DNA from 2 places in the Herbaspirillum sp. Her4 genome. Region 2 is predicted to be linked to the other one. Evidence: riboswitches for the same ligand, from Rfam matches in the RefSeq annotation. Region 2 holds a riboswitch; the other holds the start of a gene.
What was found. Region 2 has a riboswitch for cobalamin ahead of ACWFUC_RS21510 (TonB-dependent receptor family protein). Riboswitches for the same ligand answer to the same signal wherever they lie in the genome.
Positions count from the first base shown of each region.

Region 1: it holds a riboswitch for cobalamin, as region 2 does, so the genes downstream of both, ACWFUC_RS19390 (CbtB domain-containing protein) here and ACWFUC_RS21510 (TonB-dependent receptor family protein) in region 2, are expected to answer to the same signal.

Region 1 is NZ_CM176330.1:4,285,214-4,289,119, reverse strand. It holds gene ACWFUC_RS19400 (hypothetical protein) at 99-794, shown strand; gene ACWFUC_RS19395 (hypothetical protein) at 992-1,627, shown strand; cobalamin riboswitch at 1,696-1,926, shown strand; gene ACWFUC_RS19390 (CbtB domain-containing protein) at 2,067-2,282, shown strand; gene ACWFUC_RS19385 (CbtA family protein) at 2,293-3,045, shown strand; gene ACWFUC_RS19380 ((2Fe-2S) ferredoxin domain-containing protein) at 3,110-3,451, shown strand; gene ACWFUC_RS19375 (cobaltochelatase subunit CobN) at 3,444-3,906, shown strand, end outside.
Region 2 is NZ_CM176330.1:4,759,809-4,763,714, reverse strand. It holds gene ACWFUC_RS21520 (chemotaxis protein CheA) at 1-643, opposite strand, end outside; gene ACWFUC_RS21515 (protein phosphatase CheZ) at 643-1,392, opposite strand; cobalamin riboswitch at 1,892-2,168, shown strand; gene ACWFUC_RS21510 (TonB-dependent receptor family protein) at 2,249-3,906, shown strand, end outside.

The sequences.
Region 1 (3,906 bases), 470 kb from region 2:
AAGCCGCTTTGCATTTGTGAAAGCATCTGCTTTTTGCGGAGACCGCAGATGAATTGAGCAGGACTGCCACCTCCGCCGTCCTTGTCAGGAGTGGCACCTTGTATCCCTATCCTCCGCAGTCCATGGGTTTTCCCGCTGGCCGCCGCCACACCGTGCTGGCGGCGCTTCCTCTGCATGTGCTGGTACGCCTGCAGCCAAGCGGCAGCAGCACCGCCCGGGTGCTGTGCGAGCCGGTCAAGGCCGGGCCGGCTGCCGGTGCGCAGGCCATGGTGCTCTACCTGTCTGCCTTTGATGCGCATCTCGATGCGCTCTGGCTGGGTCTGGCCGTGGAGGATTACCAGGTACTGCCGGTGGCGTCCTTTTCCCCCGATGAACTGGTGGCGCGTCATCAGGGCCACTTGCCGTACTGCCTGCATCTGGCATGGGGCGCGCACGATGGCCGCATCGCCGTGCGCGCGCAGGGCGACCCGGTGCGGCTGTCGTCGGCGCGCGTGGCCCAGGTGTCGGCGAGCATCGACAGCATCCCGCTGGACATTGGACTGGCCGATCTCGAATGCCACGCCCGGCTATGGGAGTGCGCCGGTCTCTACGCCCATGCGGAGACAGCGGCCCGGCTGGAACAACTGAACCCGCAGCAGCGCCACCGGCATGCCGAGCGGGCCATGGAGCGCATCCCGGGCCGTACTGAACCGGGCCGGGAAATCAACCAGATCGCGCTGTATGACGCCGAATCGGCGCAATGGCACTTCGTCGCCCTCGATTTTCTTGCCGAGATGGTCGCCGGGCCGCGCTGAGGCCGTCGCGAGGCGACATCGGCCTTCCGGCATTGGCACCGGGCGCACAACAGGGCGCACGCCGTCCATGGCAAGTGACTTGTTCCTGCTCATTGAGAGTTTTCTGATATCCATGGCATTGCCCTTCTGCAACCATGGTGGCCGGTTGTGTTTCTGCTGCAGCCGATCTGATCCGCCGTCTGTTGAAGGAGCTGTCAATGATTTGCTTCCTTGCCCATGCCTCTCCCTGGAAGAAGTGCGCGCTGCGCTGCCTGCCCTTGGTCCTGCTGTTCGTCTGTCTGGCGGCGCTGCCCGGTCCGCCTTCGCCGCCCGAAGAAGTGCTGGCCAGTTGCCTGGCCGTAGACCATTTTCCCCTCAGCCGGGTCAGCATCGATCCGGTCGCAGGGCGGGTCGAGGTGATGGAAAGCGGCCCGGCATCCCCCTACAGCCTGTATCTGCCCGATGGCGACAATCGCCAGTGGCGCATCGGTTATGCCAGCGGCAAGCCCCCCGGACGTGACTATCTGTTCGTCAATTCCCATCGCGGCTACCTTGACCGGGCCATCGGCCTGTCACCGGAGCGCGCCCCCCGGCTGTCCCGCCCGCAAAAGGCCTCGTTTGCCGTGCTGGGCTTCCTGGGGGATCGCTACCTGTGCCTGATGGAAGTGCACGGGCACGGTCCCCGGTCCGGCCAGCGCTCGGTGTACGTGGCGCGCATTCCCACCCGCATGGGGGCGGAAATGAGCCTGTATTACAAGCTGGCGGCTTCGCCTGCCTTGCCGCAACTGCCGGCTGCTTCCTCCAGTGCTTCCCCCTCATCCTCCTCACCGCTCCAGCCCGCCTTGCCCCGCTGACGTTGCCGCCAGCCCCGTACAGGCTGACAATGCAGGTTGCCCAAGCCCGCCCCCGCCTTTATACTTCGCCCCTTAGCATTGCTTCTGGTATTCCTGTGCGCAGCCGCGCCTGGAATTGAAACGGGAAGCCGGTGCGGCCGGTGCCACAGCACCGGGCCAAAGCCGGCGCTGCCCCCGCAACGGTAAGCGAGGAAGGACACGCACTACGCCACTGTGCCCCGCGCATGGGAAGGCGCCTGTCCCGAAGCCCCAGGCTTCCCCTCGCCAGCCCGGAGACCGGCCCGAGGCAAGTTCTTGAATGCATCGCGGAGGGCGATCATGCGGAAAGCTTCCATCATTTCCCGCTGGTGTGAACCGGTGCCGTCAGCCGACGGCGGGATTGTGCTTGGGCGCTCGCCGTGTGGCTTCCTTCGTTTCATCCACCTGTCAAGGAAAGCGCATGTCCACTCCCTCCGGTCTCGACGCTCGTCACACCGCTGATTCTTCCTCTTCCAGCCGCTCCGGCAGCCAGGTCTGGCGCGACCGCATCGCGCCCTCGCTGCTGGCCTTCGCGCTGGGCGTGGCGCTGATCTACGGCGCCGGCTTCGCCTCCAAGGTCGAGCTGCACAATGCCGCCCACGATGGCCGCCACTCGGCCGGTTTCCCCTGCCACTGAGGAGCGGACGATGAACTGGACCGTGTTCCGGCGCATGGCATCGGCTGTGGTGGTGGCAGGCGCTTTATCGGGCGTGCTGCTGTCGGGCGTGCAGCAATTCCAGGTCGAAAAGATCATCCTCAAGGCAGAGGAATATGAAAAGGCCGGCGAATCGGCGGCCCCCGCGGCCGATGACCACGCCCACGAACCCGCCGGCCAGGCGGCTGCGCACGAGCACTCGCATGCGAACGCACATGAGCACGAACACGCGCATGACGCCAATGCCTGGGAGCCGGCTGACGGCGCCGAGCGCACCGGCTACACCGTGCTGGCCAATGTCAGCATGGCGGTCGGTTTCGCCCTGATGCTGGTGGCGGCCTTTGCCCTGAGCGGACGCCAGATCAGCTGGCGCAGCGGTCTGCTGTGGGGCCTGGCCGGTTATGGCGTGTTTTTCGTCGCGCCCTCGCTGGGCTTGCCGCCGGAAGTCCCCGGTACCCTGGCCGCACCGCTGCAGGCGCGCCAGCTCTGGTGGGTGATGACCGCCGCCATGACGGCGGCCAGCCTGGGCTTGTTCGTCTTCACCCGTGGCTGGCTGTGGAAGCTGGCTGGCGTCATGCTGCTGGTGGTGCCGCATTTCATCGGCGCTCCTCAGCCGGAAGTGCATGGCAGCGTGGCCCCGGAAGAACTGGCACAGGCCTTCATCCGCGCCACGGCGGCAGCCAATGCGGTGTTCTGGCTGGCGCTGGGCGGGTTGACCGGTTTCTTCTATCGCCGCTTCGGCTGATGGGCCGGCCCTGACGGGCCCCTGTCCGGCGTTGCTGCGCCGGGGAAAGTAAAGCATCAAAGCCATGAGAACTCATCATCGTCACGTGCTCATGTGCGTGGGTCCGCGTTGTACCGACAACGGCGTGCTGGCCGAAGCCATGTTCGGCGTACTGGGCGATCAGATCGACGCCCGCCCCGAGCTGCGTGTCAAGCGTACCCGTACCCACTGCATGGTGGCCTGCAAGGCGCAGGCCCCGGTGGTGGTGGTCTATCCCGAGGGCGTGTGGTATCGCTGCGAGGATGCCGCCGCCATCGAGCGCGTGGTGGTGGAGCATCTGGAAGGCGGACGCGAAGTGAGTGACCTGGTCTTCCATCGCCTGGGCAGCGGCGATGTGTTGCCGGAAGCGGAGGTCTCCGATGCCTGATCCCATGGCCCGCATCGTCCTGCTGACGCACGCCCCGACCGACCTGGCGCTGCTGGCTGCTGCACGCGCGCAGTTGCCGGCGGAATTCCCCGCCGTGGCGGGCTACGACCTGCAAGCGCTGCAATCCAGCACCGATGAGCAGGGTCAGCCGCTGCGCACGCTGGCGACCCTGCTGCGCGCGGAGCTGGCCAGCGCGCAGGTGATCGTGCTGCGCGTACTCGGACGGCTGGGTGCAGTGGCCGGTTTTCCTGAATTGCTGCGGGCCGCGCGCGCCGAAGGGCGGCAGCTGATCGTGCTGTCGGGTACCGGCGAGCCCGATGCCGAACTGGCCGCGGCTTCCACTGCCGCACCTGACGTGCAACAGCAGGCGCTGGCGTATTTCAACGGCGGCGGCAGCGTCAACCTGGCGCAGCTGCTGCGCTGCCTGTCGGATCGCCTGCTGCTGAGCGGCTACG
Region 2 (3,906 bases):
CAGCAGCGGGTGCCGCTGCGGCAGCAGCCACCGGGGCCGCCTCGGCGCTACCCTCCGCGACCGGCGCGGCAGCCGCACCGGGCACCAGGGCCTGGTAGAGGGCGGGCCAGTCCAGTTCGCCATTCTTCATCACGCTGGCACTGCCATCGACGCTGACGGCGGCCACTGCAGCGGCGGCTGCGGGCGCGGCCACCGGTGCTGCGGCTGCCGGGGCAGGCGCTGCTGCCGCTGGGGCAGGGGCCGGCGTGGATTCGCTCTTGCCTTCGATGGCCTGGGTCAGGATGTCCTTCAGTTCGGCCGGCATCGAGGCCAGGCTGTCGGGTGCGGCACCGTTGGACAATTCGGTCAACTGGTCGGCCACGAAGCCGCTGGCCTGCAGCGCTGCTTCGATGGCCAGCGGCGTGACCGGGGCCTTGCCGGTGCGCAGCGCATCGAACAGGTTTTCGGTCAGGTGGCAGGCCGACACCATGGCCGGCAGGTTCACGAACCCGGCGCCACCCTTGATGGTGTGGAATGCGCGGAAGACCGCGTTGAGGATTTCAAGGTCATCAGGATGTCGTTCCAGCGTCAGCAGGTGCTCTTCCACGTTGGTGGCGAGATCCAACGCTTCAACGACAAAATCCTTGAGCATTTCGTCATCCATTAGAACCCCAGGCTATCGAGTAAGTCGTCCACATCGTCCTGACCCATGGCGGTGCCGCCCACGGAGGGGCCATTCATCAGGGTTACCGGTTTTTCCGCATCGATCTGCGCCTTGACTTCCGGCGGTGCATTGTCGCGCAGCAGTTGCGCCAGCTCGCGCTCGGCGGAAGCGGTGATGGCCACGATCTTCTTGATCAACTGGCCGGTGATGTCCTGGAAGTCCTGGGCCATCATGATTTCCAGCATGCGCGCCTTTTCCGCCTCGGTCGATTCCATCACCGAATTGGAGAACTTCTGCGAGTCGCCCGCCAGTGCCTTGAATTCCTCGATGTTCATCTGGCCGGCATACAGCTTGGTCCAGCGCGCGTTGATGTCCTTGGCTTGCTCCTGCAGGCGGTCTTGGGCCGGCATGCCGGAGTCCAATGCATTGAGCACCTTGTTGGCGGCCTGCTCGGTGAGGGTGGCGATGTGTTCCAGACGGCTCTGGGCGTCGCCGATCTGCTCGGCCACGTCGGTCAGCGAGCGGTCGTAGCCGAGTTCGCGCATGGAGTCGTGCAGCAGGCGCACGATACCGCCCAGGCGTTCGTACATGGGCTTGTCGCTCTGGTCCTCCTGTTCGCCTGCAGCCGCTTCTTCGGTGCCGGCGGCGGCGGGGGCGGCGGCAGCGGCAGCCGGTTCGGCAGTCATGCCCGGTAGCGTCTGCGAGGAAATTTCGTCAAACAATGCTTCCAGATCAACGTCGTCGCTCATGATTACTGATTCTCCCAACAAAGGTGTGCGCTCGTCGGCGCACTGCTGTGCAAAGTTGCCCGTAGGCGGATCTAATGCGTCGTTCCGGGAGGCACAGCCACTACCACCGCCCCGATATCAGACAGATATCGGCAGCCAGAGGCAGTCTCTGAAGGCCCGCAGACCACGACAACGTTCAGGATGACAGTGAGGCCGGCCGACCACGCAAGGGTCCGCCGGTCGACGATGCCATGGCGCCGAGTATAGGACCGCTTGGCGTGATCTCATCGGCCAAACAGCGAGTGAAATCCCCCATTTGTTTCAATTTTTCGGCCCCACCACAAAAAATTGGCAAGAACCGCGATTCAAATGTTTTTTGATAGAAAAATCGAATTTTTTCTATATATCACTGCTGAGGATGGATTTTATCCGGCTTTTTCCTGAAAGCAATTGCGGCTGTCCCGCTTGTGCTGATTTACATCATCTGGGTGCTGCGGCTTGTGGCGTGTACGCCGCACGCCTACAATGGCGCGGTTTTGGTGCCCGCCGGCGTGTCCTCGCCGGCAGTTAAACGGGAAACACGCGCCAGGCCGCCTGCAGCCAGCAGGGCGGTCAGCCAAGGTGTACTGCCCCCGCAACGGTAACCAGGTGCCGGCGACGATGTGACGATGCGTCACGTCTCGCCGGCGAGACCTCTTCCACGCCACTGTGTTTTTGCGCGAACGTTCACTTCGCCACATGGGAAGGCCGATGGTCATGCCTGCAGTCCGGAGACCGGCCAGAACAGGAGGAGCCCGCACAACCAATACTGGTGCGGTTTTCCGTTGATTGCGGCCCGCGGGGAGGCTGGCTGCACAGATTCTTGACCTGATTTTTCATGCATATCGCTTATTTCCAGGCCCGCTGTGGCGGTCCTCGCCCCCGTATTGCCCTGCGCACTGCCAGTGCGCTGATTCTTTCGGCTTTCGCTGCCTCGACCCACGCCGCCGATACCAGCCAGCCGCTGTCGGCGGTAGTGGTCTCGGCCTCGCGCTTCCCCAATGATCCGGCATTCCCGCCGGTCGCTGCCACCGTCATCACCGCCGAGCAGATCCGCGAAGCCGGCATCGACAACGCCAACGAAGCCATCCGCAAGCTGGGCGGCGTCTACGGGCGCCAGAGCCTGTCCGGCCCGCGCGACTTCCCGCTGGACCTGCGCGGCTTCGGCACCAATGGCGACCAGAACATGGTGGTGCTGGTCGATGGCGTGCGTATTTCCGAGAATGAACTGGCCACGCCGCTGCTGTCGGCGATCCCCATCGAGACCATCGAGCGCATCGAGATCGTGCGCGGCGGCAGCAGCGTGCTGTATGGCAGCGGCGCTACCGGCGGCACCATCCAGATCATCACGCGCCGCCCGCAGGCCAATACCGTGCGCGGAACCGTGATCGGCGAAGTCGGCAGCAACGGTCAGCGCGCCGGCCGGGCAGCGGTTTCGCGCGGCTGGGACAACATGTCCATCGACGCCAGCTATGCCAAGTCGCATGCCGACAACTGGCGCGACAACAGCAAGTCCGATCAGGAAAATTTCAGTACCACGGTGCAGTGGTTCGCCAGCGACTGGCGCTTCGGCCTGCGCGCCAACTTGTCGCGCGCCGATTTCGGCCTGCCGGGCAGCCTGAGCCAGGCGCAATATGACGCCAATGCGCGCCAGACCAGCAAGCCGCTGGATCACGGCTCCTATGACAATGACAGCATCACCGCCTTTCTGGAGCGCCGCTTCGGTGCCTTCGACGTGGCGGCCGAGCTGTCGCATCGGGAGAAGATTTCGCGCTCCACCTATGTCAGCAGCGGCTCCACCGCGCAAGCCAACATCCGGACCACCCAGTTCTCGCCGCGCCTGCGTCACGTGCTCGACAGCGGCCTGTGGAAGAACGAAGCCATTGCCGGTGTGGACCTGGCCGAATGGAGTTCGGCCACCAATGCCAGCTATGGCAACAGCGATGCCTCCCAGCATTCGAAGGCGCTGTACCTGCGCGATGAAATCGAGTTCGACCGCAACGCCCGCCTCGCTGCCGGCGTGCGCCGCGAGCAGTTCACCCAGCAGAGCGATTCCGGCGCCTATGGCCGCACCAGCGCCGTCAATGCCTGGGATCTGCAAGCCAGCTATGCGCCGCTGCCGCTGCTGCGCGGCTTCGTCAAGACCGGCCAGAGCTATCGCCTGGCGACTGCCGACGAGAACGGCTTCACGGCCTTGCCCAGCGGTGCGGTCCTGAAACCGCAGGTCTCGCATGACCTGGAACTGGGCGCGACCCTGGGCCATACGGCGCGCCAGGTGACGCTGCGCTGGTTCCGCCATCGCGTGCGCGACGAGCTGTATTATGACCCGACCGCCAACGGTGGCTTCGGGGCCAACAGCAACCTGGCCCCCACCCGCCATCAGGGTGTGGAACTGGAAGGCCGCGTGCAACTGACCGAGAGCTTGGGCTGGAGTGCCACCTACCAGCACATCAATGCGCGTTTCGAGGAGGGCGACAACAGCGGCAAGCAACTGGC